Regions from separate parts of the Stanieria cyanosphaera PCC 7437 genome, predicted to be linked through region 2. Evidence: riboswitches for the same ligand, from Rfam matches in the RefSeq annotation. Region 2 holds a riboswitch; each other region holds the start of a gene.
What was found. A riboswitch is a leader RNA that binds a small molecule or an ion and turns the genes downstream of it on or off. The one in region 2 is predicted to bind cobalamin.
Positions count from the first base shown of each region.

Region 1 (5,892 bases), on a different replicon from region 2:
GCAACATCTAGAATTGTAGACTGTGGTTCAATCTCCTCCCAGTTGTGCAGGAAGGTAAGTGTGTTGACGATGTAGTTGCGCCAGCGTAAATCGTAAATATCAGCAAGGCGATCGTATTGAGTTTTGACTTTGACTTCATTAATGTTCATAGTTTTGCGCTAGTTGTCGAACATTATCCAAGCAACAGCTTCCTTGAGGATTATTTACTTCGCAACCGCAGCGTCCAGCTTGGATGTGACTGCGGATATTAGTCTCGGCACTGCTTTTACCCGTCTTGATAATTTCCTGTTGGATGCGACTGCGACTCCAGCCAAAACAGTAACATACAGGTACATTTAAACCCTTATCCTTCTGAAATACGGGAACTTTTACCTGTTCGGTGCTAAATGTCTGACCCTCTTCATTAAAATAAACTACAGGACAATCTGGTGCAGTACAGAAATAATAAGCTGTATTTGGATTGAGGTTTTCTAAAGCTGAAGGTATGAGCAAACTTTTTAAGGTAATAGTTTGAACCATTTTTCCTCTTATTCCATTTCTAGGACAAGTTTTATCCCAGGAAGTTTGCTGGGGAGGGCAACAACAAGTTTCAGTCATGATAAATTATTTATGACGCTCATAGCAACGACGATAACGACTGTAGGAAAGAACAGTTAAGGCAAGCATGATCAACAAGGCTGGCAATAAAACGTAGTCAAGATAACCTACTAGCGCACTCAAACCAATTGCTCCTAAAAGAATAACTAGAATCGGAGTAAAGCAGCAAAGAGCCACCAGAATTGTGCCACTTATACTAACGATGAGAGCGGTTTTAGGGTTCATCATTTTTAGCTGAATCACTCAATAGATTCGATTAGCCCGCAGATTTTACCCTGACAGATTTCTTCAGTCGGGAGAGTAGACGCATTGGGTAATAATTTACTAATTTCCTCGTACCGACTGGCTAATTCTTGACGTAAAGACATCATTTCCTCAATTTGGCGGTTTAAATCGTCTAAGCGTTGCTTGACCATTGTTTTGAGACTGGCACAAGGAGGTGTTCCTTGAGTTCTAATAGCAATTAGTTGTTTTATTTCATCTAGGGAAAGTCCAAATCTCTTGGCTTTTTGAATGAAGCGCAAGCGTTCTTCATTTTCTTGACCATAGATGCGATATTGTGATTCGGTGCGCCTGGGAGGTTCAAGTAATCCCAAGCGTTCGTAATAACGGATGGTATGAGCCGATACCCCCACGCGATCGCTTAACTCGCCAATCAACCAGCCTTCTTTACCTGCCATTTTGCCTTAACCTTGACCAATACCAGCAGCTACAAGCATCTCGCGAGATACAGGCTGTTGAGAGGAACAGCACTCTGCTAGTTTGCCATTTACTACTACCGCAGGAACGCGATAAATTCCATATTGTGTCCTTTTTTCTTTTTCTGCTGCACTTTCCTGATGTAGATCGTAGATTTTCACCTCGCAATTAGAACAAGCTAATTCTCGCACCAGCTTGACAGTTTCATCGCATAGAGGACAACCAGCTACAAATACTTCTACTAATCGTTTTGTCATCTCTTTTTCCTCTTGAAATTGGAGTTCTAGATTTAGCTTAAACCTTAGAGTTAACTCTAATGTCAAGAAGAAATTAGATCGCATATTCAAACTAGGAAACTGGCACTTTTTGCCGTCTCCGTCTCCATAATCCTGCGATTAATCCCACCACAAAAATAAGGGTAAAATATAACAGACTGATAAACCGACGTAATAGTGGCGGAGCAATAGCTTCTACTTCTATTTCCTGAGATATCTTTAATGGCGTAAACTGCTGAGAAGAATTTTCTAAAGGAGTAACTTCTACTGTCACGTTGTGGGGTGCGCCATCAAAAAACTGTTCTTGCCAAGTCAATTTACCCGTAGTATCGGGAATACCTTGATAGGCAAACATCAATGCGTTATTCTCTAAAGCAATTGACTGAACACCAATTTGCACATCCGTTACTGGTTTGCCTGTGGTGGAATTGGTAACTTGAACTGTTTTAGTCGCTAAATTACCGACAACCCCTTGGGTATTTCCTAATAACTCTACTTGTACTGCTTGATTCTTGTTAATAATTGCAGAAGGAGTAGAAGACGTAACCGCATCGCCTGCACTATGATGTGCTGCTGTTTCTGCACTCCAGTTAACCAAAAATAAAACTGCGATCGCCACTACTGTCATGCTACTTAACAACATTCTTACTGGTTGAGGCGCAATTTCCCCATCACGTACATTTTGCTCGCCACCTAAGAGCCAACCGCCACCAAAGCCAGTGCTTAACAAAATAGCAGCTAAAATTGCCAGATTGCGATATTTCACAGCATTTTCGGGGATACTTAAGGTTAAGGATTGTTCAAAAGCCTCGAATGTCCCTTTAACTTGAGGAGTTACTCCTATTTTCATACTGTAGTTACCGCGAATCGGTAATACTTGCTCGAACTCTAGATTGCCTTGAGGAGCGATCGCTTCTAAATTGAGTAATTCTGTTTCCTCGACTATGGGAAAATCTGAAGTAAACCAGGGGGTTTTGTTTGGGGTTAAGATGCGAACCCGAACCTTAGCATTGGGTAAAGGCTGTTTGTTAGTATCGACTGCCTGAAGTTGCAGTTTAACTACCGTATCATCTGGAATCACCTGTTCTAGTGGTGGCTCGGTTTTAAGCTGTACTGTTGGTTGAGAGACAACCGAAGTTGAGTTGGATAAGCAAATTAGTCCCCAAAACGCGATCGCTACTAGGGTTAACAAAGCATATTTAATTGATTTCATGTCTTCCCCCTAATTAATGACAAGGGACTGTCAGAGTGTGGTGACGAGTTTCGTGTAGTGCGTCGTGAACAGGAGGATATGTAGAGAAATAAAGCGTCCAGAGAATTATCATGCACAGACTAACCAACAAGACAACCTGCATCGGCAATGATAAAACAAAACGCTGGGTGTGTTGCCAAAAATTACTTGTACTAATCACGATCTGTACCTCGCAGATATCAATTTAATTTAACCGAGTGGCGGGCATCCTGACTTAGAAACGTAAGTATTCAGTCTCTTTACAGTTGCGGGACAGCGTCGGATTTACACCGAACTTTCCCCATTACTTCTAATGGCTGTTCCTCATTAGAACCTACTCTTCTCTTGAGACTACCATAGTTATCACGAACAAAATTTATCAATCTCTAACTTCTGCTAAGATTATGAGAAGAATATGAAAAGTCTTAAAAATGATATTTAATGTTTCCAGGCGATCGCTGTTGGAACTGGGTTTGCTCGGAGGGGGAAGTATCTTAGGAAAGTTTTTACCCAATAAAGCATTAGCTCAAAATTCCCAACAGCATAATTCTCAAGTTACTAATAGTGCAGTTCACGGTGGCAGCACTACGGTAGGTGATGTGGATAACGATCGCAATGGTTTTAGTCCCCGCGATATTCTAAACGATTGGGACGGGGGAAAAGTCTCTCAACTACCTAACGGTCAGACTTGGCGAGAATATGATATTGCTGTTGAAGAACGGGAAATTGAAATTGCACCTGGGGTATTTTACCCCGCCTGGACTTATAACGGTCGAGTTCCTGGTTCTACCATTAGAGTAACCGAAGGAGATCGCGTTAAGATTAATTTCCGCAATAAAAGCCGACATCCCCACACCATTCACTTTCACGGTATTCATTCTGCCAGACAAGATGGCGTTCCTGGGACGCTAGAAGCCATGCCAGGAGGAGAAGTAGTGTACGAATTTGATGCTAAACCTTTTGGCTGTCATCTCTATCACTGTCATTCTGCCCCTTTTAAGCGACACCTACACAAAGGACTTTACGGCGCATTTATTATCGATCCTGACCCCAAAAGCCATCCCGAAGCCGAACAAGAGGCGAGATCGCGTTTATTAGGAACTCCCGAAAATCAACAGTGGCAGGAATTTTTAATGGTGATGAATGCGTTTGACACCAACTTTGATGAGGAAAACGAATTTTATGCCGTTAATACAATTCCCCACGAATTTATGAAGCGACCTCTCCGCATCGAACGAGATCGCCCCGTGCGAGTTTATTTAATTAACGTGACGGAGTTTGACCCAGTTAACTCTTTTCATCTTCACGGTAATTTCTTTGACTATTACGATAGTGGAACGACCCTAACGCCTACTCTTCGCACCATCGATACCGTGATGCAGTGCCAGGGACAGCGAGGTATTTTAGAATTTTCCTTCAAAGAACACGCCCCAGGACAGTATATGTTCCACGCCCATCAGTCAGAATTCCTCGAACTCGGCTGGATGAGTGCCTTTGAGGTGGTGGCATGAAAAAAACTTGGTTGTGGGCTGTTTTGCCATTGGTAGCACTAGTTACTTCGATTGGTATTTTCCTTTCTACCAATCCCCTCAGTCCATTAGGTATTTCTGCACCTCCTCTAGAAAATCTGACCGTAGAACGAACTGTCTTAGCAGATCGCGGTATTTCCTTGTTAGTGAGGGCAGAAGGTTCAGAACCAATGCAAATTGCCCAAGTGCAGGTAGATGGTTCTTACTGGACGTTCACCCAAAAGCCTTCAGGTGCTTTACCTAGACTCTCAACTGCTTGGATCGATCTGCCCTATCCTTGGGTAGAAAACGAAACCCATCATCTTAACTTGATTACCAATACGGGAATTAGTTTTGAACATACTATCGATGTAGCTGTAGCTACGCCTCAATTTTCCTTGAGCCGTCTTTGGGGCTTTACTTTACTGGGGTTATATGTTGGTGTTGTCCCCGTAGGATTGGGAATGCTGTTTTATCCGTCTCTCAAGTCTTTAGGTGGAGAAGGAATGAAGTTTATTCTCGCTTTAACCTTGGGAATGCTGGCTTTTCTGTTGGTAGATACTATTGAAGAAGGGCTAGAACTTGCTAGAGGTGCAGCCAACGCATTTTCAGGCAGTATTTTAGTTTGGGCGATCGCAGCTATCTCTTTTCTAACGATTCTAACTATCGGTCGCAGTCGAGGTAAAGCTCCTGAAGGACAAAGCCTATCTACTTACCTATCTTTCAGTATTGGCATTCATAATTTAGGAGAAGGACTAGCAATTGGTACGGCTTTTGCTGTCGGAGAAGCTGCCCTCGGTTCGCTTTTGGTAGTTGGTTTTACTCTGCACAACTTAACAGAAGGGATTGGTATTGCTGCACCTTTGGTTAAATCTAAACCGACCTTCATTACTTTTCTAGGCTTGACTGCTTTAGCGGGACTACCTGCGGTATTAGGAACTTGGCTGGGCGTTTTTGCCTTTTCTCCTCACTGGGCAGCAATCTTTATGGGCATTGGTGTGGGAGCGATTTTACAGGTAATCGTAGAAGTAGGTTCGTATTTGGCACGTACCGCCAGTAAAATCGGTGGTACATGGTTATCTAAGATTAGTTTGGCGGGATTTAGTGCGGGATTAATAGTTATGTACGGTACGGCATTGCTTGTTAACTTCTAAATCATCAAAGAAGTCTGATGTCAGATTAATTCTGTGTTCTGTTACTAGAATGGTATTGAGAGGTAATTTTTTTGTTCTGAGTTACAGCAAGAACAATCCAGCCATGAAACCGATGAAGACATCAGGCATTATCTTGGGGAGGACACGTGGGGCGAATCGAATTCGCGAGACTGAGATGTCCGTGATGACATTAACTTTTGGAGGATTGTCGGTGAGGAATTGCGTACTTTGGCTTAGGAAATTTAGAGCGAGCGATCGCCCAATTCGATCTGGCACTAAAAGTTGCTCCCCGTCATGCTGATGCTCTTAACAGAAAAGGAATCGTTCTTGCACAGCAAGGCAATCTATACCAAGCAGTAGACAACTTTGACCAAGCCTTACATTTTGATTTTAATTTTGTTGATGCTTACTACAATCGGGGCAAAGCA
Region 1 covers NC_019750.1:31,344-37,235, reverse strand. The annotation lists gene STA7437_RS24310 (class I SAM-dependent methyltransferase) at 1-149, opposite strand, end outside; gene STA7437_RS24305 (putative iron-sulfur cluster-binding metallochaperone) at 139-597, opposite strand; gene merF (mercury resistance system transport protein MerF) at 604-825, opposite strand; gene STA7437_RS24295 (heavy metal-responsive transcriptional regulator) at 837-1,277, opposite strand; gene STA7437_RS24290 (thioredoxin family protein) at 1,284-1,553, opposite strand; gene STA7437_RS24285 (hypothetical protein) at 1,645-2,784, opposite strand; gene STA7437_RS25740 (CbtB domain-containing protein) at 2,798-2,983, opposite strand; cobalamin riboswitch at 3,006-3,156, opposite strand; gene STA7437_RS24280 (multicopper oxidase domain-containing protein) at 3,234-4,313, shown strand; gene STA7437_RS24275 (ZIP family metal transporter) at 4,310-5,464, shown strand; gene STA7437_RS27550 (tetratricopeptide repeat protein) at 5,683-5,892, shown strand, end outside.
Region 1: linked by a shared signal. The riboswitch ahead of STA7437_RS25740 (CbtB domain-containing protein) and the one ahead of STA7437_RS07920 (sirohydrochlorin chelatase) in region 2 are both predicted to bind cobalamin.

Region 2 (5,892 bases):
CTTCCCAGATGGGTGCATCATTGCTAGCTGTTTGTAAAATATTTTGTAAGACAGTTTCTACTTGTTGACTGGTTTCTTCGCCTGTAGACAAAGTAACGGGAGTTGCTACAGTTGATTCTAACTCCTGATTTACTTCCGTCATGACTGCTTCAATTTGTGCGATCGCAGGATTAGTCCATTTCACTAATAACCAACGCCAAGCAACCAAAATTAAGGTAAAAATTGCCCAAATCCAGTTAATTCCCCAATGATTAATTTGCCATCCTGCTGCGATTAAAAAGAAAATAACAATAGATGCGATCGGAGTTGCTAAAACTACCCACTGCCAAGGTTTTAAGCGTATCATGCCTTGTTTATCCTAGGGTTAGATAAGAATCTGTGTAAGTTCAGTCTATCGTCTCCAACATCGAATATACCTCTGGCATAAGTCTGATTGATCTTGATTGTGTTGAAGGGAAAGGGAGAAGGGGAGATAGGGAAATAGAAAACATTAAACTATTAACTAATTTGATCGCATTAAATTTTTTAAAGAGCTAATTTCTGAGGTAGTTAAATCTCGCCAATCTCCTAGTTTTAAACCTTCGAGGGATAGTTGTTTATCTTTGGTAATAGCGATCGCAACTCTGACTAATCTCAAAGTCGGAAAACCGATTGCTGCTGTCATTTTTCTCACTTGTCTGTTTCTTCCTTCGGTAAGAGTGATTGATAACCAGCAAGTAGGAACTGTTTTACGATAGCGAATGGGTGGATTTCTGGGTGGTAAATTAGGTTCTGCTGTTAGCTTTTGAACTTGGGCCTGACGAGTATAATAATCTTCGATCTTAATACCTTTTCTCAGGCGATCAAGTGCAGATTGATCAGGAATTTTTTCAACTTGAACTAAATAAGTACGGGGATGGGCGAATTGACGATGAGCAAGACGATGTTGTAATTTTCCGTTATTAGTTAGTAATAGTAATCCTTCGCTATCTAAATCCAATCTGCCTACAGGATAAACGGAAGGAACAGCAATAAAATCTTTAAGAGTACTACGCTTATTTGTATCGTTACTATTGTCAGTAAATTGACATAGTACTCCATAGGGTTTGTAAAACAAAATATAGCGATCCATCGAAGAGTTGAGTTATCTATGCAACACTTGTTTTTATTATCATTGATTCTGACAAGTAAAAAAAATAAAAGTATTGAGAGATTGATTGTTTATTCTCAACCGCGATCTCCAAGTCCAATAAGCAAATGGCAGGATACAAACCAGATTAAGTTGAGAAAACGCGACCGCCCTAGAGCTTTAATATTAACTTCGGATTCGAGATGTGAGAAAGGATAATTTTCTATAGTTCTTTCAGCAGCCAAAATTATTGCTAATCAAGCAGAAAAGATCAATCCAATCGAAAACGACTGTAAATTTAAACCTTATTCCTGATTTCTAGCGTTCGGATTTAGGTTATGATTACAAATCATCGGTTCTAATGGGAACAGTCATTAGAAGTAATGGGGAAAGTTTGGTGTAAGTCCAACGCTGTCCCGCAACTGTGATGAGATTATCAACAGATCTCTTAGTCAGAATGCCCGCCGAGCAACAGTTATCAGTTTTTTCGTGTCACGTGATAACTAGCAACTAACTTCATTGCAACAACAGATCTGCGAGGTACAGATGGTTATTTCTAATTCATTGCCCAAATCACTTTTTAACTCACTTCAATTAGCGCCTCTACCACAGGCAAAACCTTTACTGGCAATTGGTCATGGTACTAGAAACGAACAAGGAAGACAAACCTTCCTCGACTTTGTTGAAACTTATCAAAAATTAGACCTTTCCCGTCCAGTTATTCCCTGTTTTTTAGAACTAACCGAACCAACTATTCAACAGGGAGTAGAAACTTGTCTGGAACGAGGTTATAACGAAATTACTGCTTTGCCAATTTTATTATTTGCTGCTAGACATAACAAATTTGATGTCACTAACGAATTGGATCGCGCGCGATCGCTTTATCCTCAGTTAAGCTTTAATTATGGTCGTCACTTTGGCATTACTCCAAAAATTATAGAACTATGGCGCGATCGTTTAGCAGCATTAGATGAACCAAAACACAACCCCCGAAATATATCCCGTGCTGATACAGTACTTTTATTTGTTGGTCGAGGTTCAAGTGATCCTGATGCTAACGGAGATGTTTGCAAAATAGCTCGAATTATCTGGGAAGGTAGTGGTTACAAAACAGTAGAAACTTGTTTTATTGGTATTACTCATCCTCGTTTAGAAGAAGGTTTCCGTCGGGCTTATTTGTATCAACCAAAACGAGTGATAGTCTTGCCCTATTTCTTATTTACAGGTACTTTAGTCGAAAAAATCTTTAATTTTACCGCTCAACAGCAAGAACAATATCCCGATCTAGATTTTACTTGTTTACCAGAAATGGGTATTGCTTCCCAATTGCTACAAATAGTTAGAGAGCGAGAAATTGAAGCGCAGTTAGGTCAAGTTGCCATGAATTGTGAAATGTGCAAATTTCGCCTCGCTGTTACAGACAAAGATCATGGACATGGGCATGAACACCATCATCACCATGATTATGGACACCATCACCATCATGGGAACAACGATCCCTACGCCAAGTTAGAAGATTATCACCAGCGCATTTGGAACACACCTTAAATTCAGTTACCGGTGACCACTTACCAGTAGAGATGTGTCGGCGACACGTCAGTAGGACGATTTTTCAGTAATATTTTAATTGCTGTGGGAGTAACTGGTAGTATTTGGGGACTCTTTTTTACTAGTACGTTCTAAGCTTTAAGCAAATCTTAAAGAATGAAAAATTTGAAACTTAAAACCCTGACTAATTTAGTTAGGGTTAATTTTTTTTTGAGGAGGAGAACATAACTTTGCTGAAAATGTGAATCCTGTCATGATAATTTTACTTTCTATTTGAACTAAAAAAAAATTGAATTTGTATTGAAAATAATTTATAATTCGATCCTGATTAGACATTTAGCAAATAATAAAGTAATGCAAAAACTGCCTAAGCTCCAAAAATTCTTTTTGATTGGAGCAATTATTAGTTTGATCGTTATTTATTCTGGCTCGGCTATCAAAACAACTAGGGCTACTGCTGACAACGCCGTTGAATTAACGTTAGTATCTTATGCGGTTACCGAAAATGCTTACAAAAACATCATTGCCAACTTTACTAAGCAATGGCAGGAAAAAACAGGACAAACTGTTAACTTCAATCAAAGTTATGGAGGTTCTGGTTCGCAAACCCGTGCTGTTATCGATGGTTTAGAAGCAGATGTAGTTGCTTTAGCTCTTGCTCTTGATACTAAGAAGATTGAAGAAGGAGGATTAATTCAACCTGGTTGGGAACAAGAATTTCCAAACGGTTCAATTGTTACCAAGTCTGTTGCTGCATTGGTCAAACGTGATGACACCATTGCTGTTAGTGGATGGTCTGATTTAGCTAACGACGGGATTCAAGTAGTTACTGCAAATCCCAAAACCTCTGGTGGCGCACGTTGGAATTTTCTAGCACTTTGGGGTTCTGTGACTCAAGCAGGAGGAAGCGAACAACAAGCTACAGATTTTATTGGTAAAGTGTTTCAAAATGTACCCTTACTACCTAAAGATGCTCGTGAAGCTAGTGAAGTTTTCTTTAACCAAGACCAGGGTAACGTCTTAATTAATTATGAAAACGAAGTATTGTTAGCCAATCAACAGGGTGAAAATTTACCTTATTTAGTACCCACAGATTACAATATTTCGATTGACAATCCAGTTGCCGTTGTTGATGAAAATGTTGACAGACATGGCAATCGGGAAGTAGCAGAAGCCTTCGTTCAGTATTTATTTACTCCTGAAGCACAAAGAGAATTCGCTAAAGTTGGATTTCGTTCTGTTGATTCTACAGTAGCTCAAGAGTTTGCTTCTCAATATCCAACTATTAATAATCTGTTTACTGTAGAGGATTTAGGTGGTTGGGACTCAATTCAAAGCAAATTTTTTGAAGATGGAGCTATTTTCGATCAAATTCTTGCTCAAGCAAGTAAATACTAATTTAATTAACTAGAAAATTAGTCCGAGCCAATTTTTGTTGATCACTCTTGAACACAACACTAGCTTCTCACACATATTACTGAGTTGATTGTTATTAGTCATTAGTTATCAGCTATCAGCTTTAATTTGTCTCCCTCTACTTTCTATTACTTATTACCTGTTACTGATCTTATTTTCGGAGATGCCTAATGACATTGGAGCAGTTAAGAATTTTTTTAGCTGTAGTAGAACATTTGCATTTTACTCGTGCTGCCGATGCTCTCTATATTACTCAACCTGCTGTTAGTGCTGCAATTCAAAATTTGGAAGGAGAGTATGGTGTCAAATTATTTCATCGCATTGGTCGTCATATTGAAATTACGGAAGCTGGAAAACTTTTACATCTAGAGGCACAAAAAATTCTTGATCAGGTAGCCATAACAGAGCGAGCATTAAAAGAGTTAAACGATTTGCAAAGAGGAGAATTAAGATTAGGAGCAAGTTTTACTATTGGCAACTATTGGTTACCACAAAAGATTAGTAAGTTTAAACAACTATATCCCAATCTTTCAATTAATTGCACCCTTGCTAATGCTGAAAAAATTGTGACGGGAACAGTAACAGGACATTTTGATCTCGGCTTATTTGCGGGAGAAGTTAAGCTATCACTACAAAATAGTTTAGAACAAAAAATAGTAGGAAGCGATCGCTTGCAAATTGTGGTTGGTAAATCTCATCCTTGGTTTCAACGGACAACAATTAATGTTAGAGAACTGACAACTACAACTTGGATTATGCGAGAACCTGGTTCGGGAACTCAACAAATGTTTGAGCAAGCTTTACAAAAATGGGGAATTGCACCTAACAAACTTAAGGTAATGTTTGTTTTAAATAGTAGCGAGATGATTAAAACATTAGTAGAAAAAGGTGTTGGAGCAGCAGCAGTTCCTGAGTTAATGGTTCAGAAAGAAATCCAATTTTCTACGCTCAATTGTGTCAAAATTGAACATCCAACTCAAGATATAACTTTTGATATTATTAGACCTGTTTTATTAATCAAACATCGTCAACGCTTTCAAACGAAAATATCTAAGGCTTTTGAGACAATTTTGATGAAACAAGAAACTAAAAATATTAGAGCTTTATTTGAAGTTAGAAAACACGAATGATTAATAAAAATAATAAATTTTTTTACTTTTATTTGTCACGATTTTTTATAAAATTATCTAATTCCAACTCTAATAATTTGGTATGGTCATTACCCATAATTAAAGGTAGTTTACCATCCCATTTTTCAATTGCTTGTTTTTTCAAAAGTTCATTATTTAAAGTTGTACGGATTAATCCTTGAGCTTCCGCTTCTCCTCTGGCTAAATTCACTTTAGCTTCGGCTTCTTTTGCTGCTTTAATTGCCATAAATCCTGCTCTTTTTGCTTCCTGTTCGGCAATTTGTTTAGCTTCTACTGCTTCACCAAATCTTTCAGAAAAGTGAACATGAACTAGAGAAATATCATCAACCGCAAGATGATATGGAGTGAGTCTTTCGGTCAAAAAAGTATCTACTTCGGCTTTTACTGCTCTTCTTTTAGTAATAATTTCTTCTGCTGTATATTCAGCCATAACAGCTTTAAGTACTTCTTCAACGGCTGGATTAATAATACGGTCGACAATTGAGTTTTTGTTACCAATTTGTTGAAAAATTAAATTACTTTCTTCTGGATTAATATGCCAATTAAGTGCTACATCAGTAAAAACATCTTGAAGATCTTTTGAAGAAGCTTCCGCAGAAATTTCTTGTTTTTGTACCCTAACACTTAATTTTTCAACAGTATCAACTATCGGAATGATTACATGAATTC
Region 2 covers NC_019748.1:1,814,981-1,820,872, reverse strand. The annotation lists gene STA7437_RS07930 (GTPase family protein) at 1-346, opposite strand, end outside; gene STA7437_RS07925 (pseudouridine synthase) at 503-1,111, opposite strand; cobalamin riboswitch at 1,445-1,591, shown strand; gene STA7437_RS07920 (sirohydrochlorin chelatase) at 1,655-2,656, shown strand; gene STA7437_RS07915 (sulfate ABC transporter substrate-binding protein) at 3,011-4,054, shown strand; gene STA7437_RS07910 (LysR substrate-binding domain-containing protein) at 4,243-5,202, shown strand; gene STA7437_RS07905 (prohibitin family protein) at 5,231-5,892, opposite strand, start outside.

Region 3 (5,892 bases), 600 kb from region 2:
ATCACGAAACCAAATAATCCGTTCTGTTTGACGAGCTACTTCTGGTTCGTGGGTAACCATAATTACGGTGATACCGCTATTATGAAGTTCTCCAAAAATATTTAATACTTCTCCAGTAGTCTTGGAGTCTAACGCACCTGTTGGTTCATCTGCTAGAAGTAACAAAGGTCGATTGACAATTGCACGAGCGATCGCAACCCGTTGTTGTTGTCCACCAGAAAGTTGATTAGGTTTGTTATTTAAACGATTTTCTAAACCTACTTTAATTAAAGCTTCTCTGGCGCGATCGCGTCTTTCTGACAATTCAATCCCCGCATAAACCATCGGCAGCATCACATTTTCTAAAGCACTCATCTGAGGAAGAAGATGAAATTGTTGAAACACAAAACCAATCTTACGATTGCGAATTGAAGCTAATTCTTCATCTGACAATCCAGAAACATCAACTTTATCAAGATAATATCTGCCAGCAGTGGGACGATCTAAGCAACCGATAATATTCATGACGGTAGATTTTCCCGAACCAGATGCACCCATAATGGAACAGTATTCGCCTTGATGAATCACTAAATTAACTTTATCTAAAGCATGAACTGTGGTATTGCCACTGCCGTAAATTTTTTCGACATCTTCTAAACGAATAATTACTGGTTGATATTCTGATAAAGGCTTGATTTGATTCATAAGTTATATTAGGTCTAACTTAGTTAAATTTTTAGTGTAAATACAAAAATTAGCCTAACAAAACTAGCTACTAGTTTTCTAATGGGATTTACCCAGGAAGCATTACCAATTAAAGCAAATCCGATAAAAATTTAATATTTCTTGGTCTTTTTTATTGTGACAATTGTTTTAATAAATTTTTGCAAAAAAGATATTTTAAAGTATTTGTAGAGATAAATAATAGATAAAAATTTTTTAAATTAGTGAAGTGTGAATAAGATAAAAAAAGTTATCAATAACATAATTAACTATTTATTATTATCCATAATCAACTTGTTTAACTATTTTTCTAAAAATTGAAATAGTAATTTTTTTTGTTATAAAAATTTGCCTTAAAAGAATTATTATAAATAATTTTAATCTTCTCTAGTTCTTCCCGATTGCTTTTTATGTTGACATTAGTTAGATGTTAATTACAGATCTTAAAGGTGAGGAGATAATGAATCAAGAGCAATTGGAACAACTTATTAGTGCCATTGTAGCTGGTAAATATTCCTGGGCTTGTGTTTTAATGTTACGTTTTTATGGACGTAATCCTTTAGATTATATTCCTTATCGTACTTATTACCGTTTAATTAAAAATAATAATTTTGCTTATACTTTGTTAGCTTCAGAAAAAAATAGTTAGCAAGTTTTGCAGCAGTTTTTTATTGATTAGACTACCTTAATCTAAGGCTACAATTTAGAAAAAACATAATTGGCTTTGTTCTTTTGAATTTAAAATAACTATCGGTAATAATTTTAAAGTGACTTAGGTATAGTTATTATTAAAAATTACTTTTTCTCTGATTCAGTTTAAATAATTTATTTGTTTTATTAAATAAAAGCCAAGCGTACAATTAATTACTTGACTTAATTTGCTGTAATCTATAAAATTTCCAATCTTAATTAAAAATTGCTTTTTGAACTAAATCCTGATCTAGTTTTCTCCCAATTAGAACTAGGCGAGTTTGACGAGGTTCATCTTCTGACCAAAAACGATCATAAAAAGTATCAAAACGATTACCTACACCTTGTAAAACTAATCGCATTGGTTTTTCTGGAACATTAACAAAACCTTTGATGCGATAGATTTCTTGTTGTTGAACTAATTGTTGTAATTTAGTAGTTAGACTCTTTGGTTCAAAAGCGCGATCGCATACTAATTGAATTGAATTAATTTCATCATCATGGTCATGTTCTTCTTCATGGTCGTGATGAGAATGACGACTATCTAAATTATCTTCTACTGCTGCATTAAAACCTAGTAAAATATCAGGATTAATTTCTCCTTGAGGACAAGTAACAACTTTTACCCCAACTGGAAGTTCTTGTTGTAACCAGCTTTTAATTTTAGTTAAAGTAGCAGCATCGACTAGATCGGTTTTGGTTAACAAAACTAAATCGGCACAAGCTAATTGATCTTCAAACAACTCTTCTATCGGAGTTTCATGTTCTAAATTAGGATCGGCTTGTCGTTGTGCTTCTAAAGCAATTAAATCTCCTACTAAAGTTCCTTCAGCTAAAGCTTGACAATCTACCACAGTCAAAACTCCATCTACTGTCGCAGCATTACGAATTTCGTGCCAACGAAAAGCTTGTACTAAAGGTTTGGGTAACGCTAGTCCAGAAGTTTCGATTAGAATACAGTCTAGTTTATCCCTTCTTTTTAATAGTTCTTGCATGACGGGATAAAATTCTTCTTGAACTGTACAACAAAGACAACCGTTAGTTAATTCGACTATATTACTATTAAGGTTGTCTTCCTCATCACAAACTTGACAGGAACGGAGTAGCTCCCCATCAATGCCAACTTCACCAAATTCATTTACCAAGACAGCGATACGTTTTCCTTGATTGTTTTGTAAAAGATGACGCACCAAAGTAGTTTTCCCTGCGCCCAAAAAACCAGTAATAACAGTAACGGGAATTTTATGCATTGTTTGATTAATTATTGAGATTTACTTGAATTTTGTTTAACTAAAAACTGTAGTAGAAAGAAAACTTAAACCAATTCCACAAACAAGATAGCCAGCAAACTGTAAATAAAGATTAGGTTGATTAGTCATTTTATTTAAAGTTAATCTGCCCAAATAAAATGCGATCGCAGCAACAATTAACTGAATTAAACTAAAACCAAATAAATAAGCACCTAAAGGAGTCATTTCTGCACCAATAATTGATTCTCCGTAGGCATAACCATGAAAAATTCCTGCGATTGTCGATAAAACCAATAATATTCCTGTATTAGGCTTATTTTCTTTAATTAAGAGTAAACCTACTGTTAAAACTGAACCAGCAACAATTATTTCTGGAATTGGTAAATTAATACTTAATAAATGAATGACTGTTCCAGCAATTGTAGCTAATACAAAAACAACAGGAATAAAGAATCCAAATTTTTCTTTTAAAACAGCTACTAAACTAATTGCTACTACAAAAGCAAAATGATCTAAACCAATCACGGGATGGGCTAAACCAGAAATAAATCCTTCAAAAAAATTATCTGGAGTTGTTCCTCCAATAGCATGATGTGCTAAAGCAGGTTGCATAGTGATAATCAAGTAGATGATTAACATCATCAAAAAGATAAATCCTGGTGCTAATAATTTAACTTTATTTGGGTGATTATCTCCTGAGAAATTATTTAATTTATTCAAGAAAAATTTATTCATTACTATTTAACTCCATGCAAAAAATACAATAAGCTAATGTTTCTAACTCAGCTTTTTTTTCTAATTAATTTTGCTATTCAAATCAAAATTCAAAAAACAAAAAGGCCAATTATCTAAGCAATCTTGAAGTAAACTCTTATAGATAAATAATTGTTTGGGATTGTGTAAATAAATTTGTAGCGTAGAAAATCTTAAAAAATAACAACCTCTGTACCTCGCAGATATATTTTTTTAGAATTGTACAGACGTAGCATGCTACGTCTCTGATAACTATAAATCGGCGGGCATCCTGACTAAGAGATTATCAATAAAGCAAACCTCATCACAGTTGCGGGACAGCGTCAGATTTACACTGAACTTTCCCCCTTGCGTTTGATGACTGTTCCTCATCAAAACCGATCGATCATTATAAAATATCACAAAATTGATATAATCAGCTTTAAATTTAATCGGGACAAAGAAATAATGGCAGACTGGCAGGTGGTAACAGGCGGAATAACTGCACCGAAAGGATTTAAAGCAGCAGGAATTGCAGCAGGATTAAAACCCTCTGGAGTAAAAGATTTAACCTTAATTATTTCAGAAACAGAAGCGATCGCTGCTGGAGTTTTTACCACCTCTCAAGTTAGGGCTGCCTGTGTTGATTATTGTCGTCAACGTCTTCAAGAGAAAGCCAGTGCCAAGGCAATTATGTGTAATGCTGGTCAAGCCAACGCAGCAACTGGAGAACAGGGCTGGCAAGATGCTATTTTGAGCGCAGAATTATTAGCACAAGAGTTAAATATTTCTCCCAATGCGATTCTACTTGCTTCAACAGGAGTGATTGGGCAAAGAATTAAAATGGATGCTTTGCAAGCAGCAATTCCTCAGTTAGTTGCTTCTGCTTCCGTTGAGGGGGGCAAAGATGCAGCTAAATCAATTATGACTACGGATTTAGTTCCCAAAGAAATCGCTTTAGAAACTACCATTGAAGATCGTCCTGTCCGAATTGGTGGAATTGCTAAAGGTTCGGGAATGATTCACCCCAATATGGCGACAATGCTTTCTTTTATCACCTGTGATGCTGCCGTAGCTACTCATCTTTGGCAAGATATGCTCAAACGAGCCGTAGATAAAAGTTTTAATCAGATTACAGTGGATGGAGATACTAGCACCAACGATACAGTTATTGCTTTAGCCAATGGAGAGTCACGTACCACTGCTATCACTGAAATGAATAAAAATGCTCAGAAGCTAGAAGCAATGTTGACAGAAGTTTGTCAATATCTTGCCAAGGCAATTGCCCGTGATGGAGAAGGGGCTACTTGTTTGATAGAAGTCCAAGTCACTGGTGCATCGGATCGTAAAGCTGCTTCTGTTGTCGCTAAAACAATCGCTGGTTCATCTTTAGTCAAATCAGCCGTTTTTGGACGTGATCCTAACTGGGGCAGAATTGCAGCAGCAGCAGGCAGAGCAGGAGTAAACTTTCATCAAGATGAGTTACAAATTAAGCTAGGAGATTTGGTTTTAATGGAGAATGGTCAACCCTTAGAATTTGATCGTCAAGTAGCGAGTAACTATCTCAAACAAGCAGCAGCAGGTGCTTACCTCAAAGACGATACAGTTTTAATTTCTGTTTGTATTGGTAATGGTTCTGGTACAAGTACAGCCTGGGGATGCGATTTGACTTATAAATATGTTGAAATCAATGCTGAATATACTACTTAGTGTATTGTAATTAAATTATGCGTCTGTTCCTCAGAAGCGGGAAGCTGAATGCTATTGAGCTAAATCGGTTTTGAGTTGATTAAACTGAAAGCTTGAATCTAACCATAAAAAATGAATCTCTCCAAAATCCATCACATAGCTATCATTTGTTCTAACTATCAAGTTTCCAAGCACTTTTATACAGAGATTTTAGGTTTGAAAATTATTCAAGAAACTTATCGAGAATCAAGAGACTCTTATAAACTTGATTTACAGATTGGTGAAAATGACCAGATTGAATTGTTTTCTTTTCCCAATCCTCCTGCTAGACCAACTAGTCCTGAAAGTTGTGGTCTTAGGCATTTAGCTTTTCAAGTTGATAACGTAGAAGTTACAGTTAATCAGCTTAGATTGCGTGATGTAGAAGTAGAACCAATCAGAATAGATGAAATTACTGGTAAAAAATTTACTTTTTTCCGCGATCCTGACGATTTACCTTTAGAAATATACGAAAAGTAATCAAGTTTGGCTAAATAGGAAGTCTATACAACTAATCATTAGAAGGAGTAGTTACCTAACTAATGTACTTAACTGGTGCAGCTACCAATTGAACTAACTCAATTTAATTCTGTTTGCTTAGGATCAATTAAAGTATTGCTGACTAAGATTATTTTTATTTTCCAAGCAATCTAGAGTTTGAATCGCTCTGTGTATCACAACTTGTTTGAGAGCATTAATTGTAATTTACAAAAAAAGTTCATCAGATTTATTGAACAATCTGCATAAATTTGAATTGACTTACATACTTAGTAAATGAAAGCAAAAATCA
Region 3 covers NC_019748.1:1,215,264-1,221,155, forward strand. The annotation lists gene STA7437_RS05355 (ABC transporter ATP-binding protein) at 1-684, opposite strand, end outside; gene STA7437_RS05360 (HetP family heterocyst commitment protein) at 1,130-1,351, shown strand; gene cobW (cobalamin biosynthesis protein CobW) at 1,608-2,642, opposite strand; gene STA7437_RS05370 (HupE/UreJ family protein) at 2,679-3,377, opposite strand; cobalamin riboswitch at 3,640-3,792, opposite strand; gene argJ (bifunctional ornithine acetyltransferase/N-acetylglutamate synthase) at 3,843-5,084, shown strand; gene gloA2 (SMU1112c/YaeR family gloxylase I-like metalloprotein) at 5,196-5,582, shown strand.
Region 3: linked by a shared signal. The riboswitch ahead of STA7437_RS05370 (HupE/UreJ family protein) and the one ahead of STA7437_RS07920 (sirohydrochlorin chelatase) in region 2 are both predicted to bind cobalamin.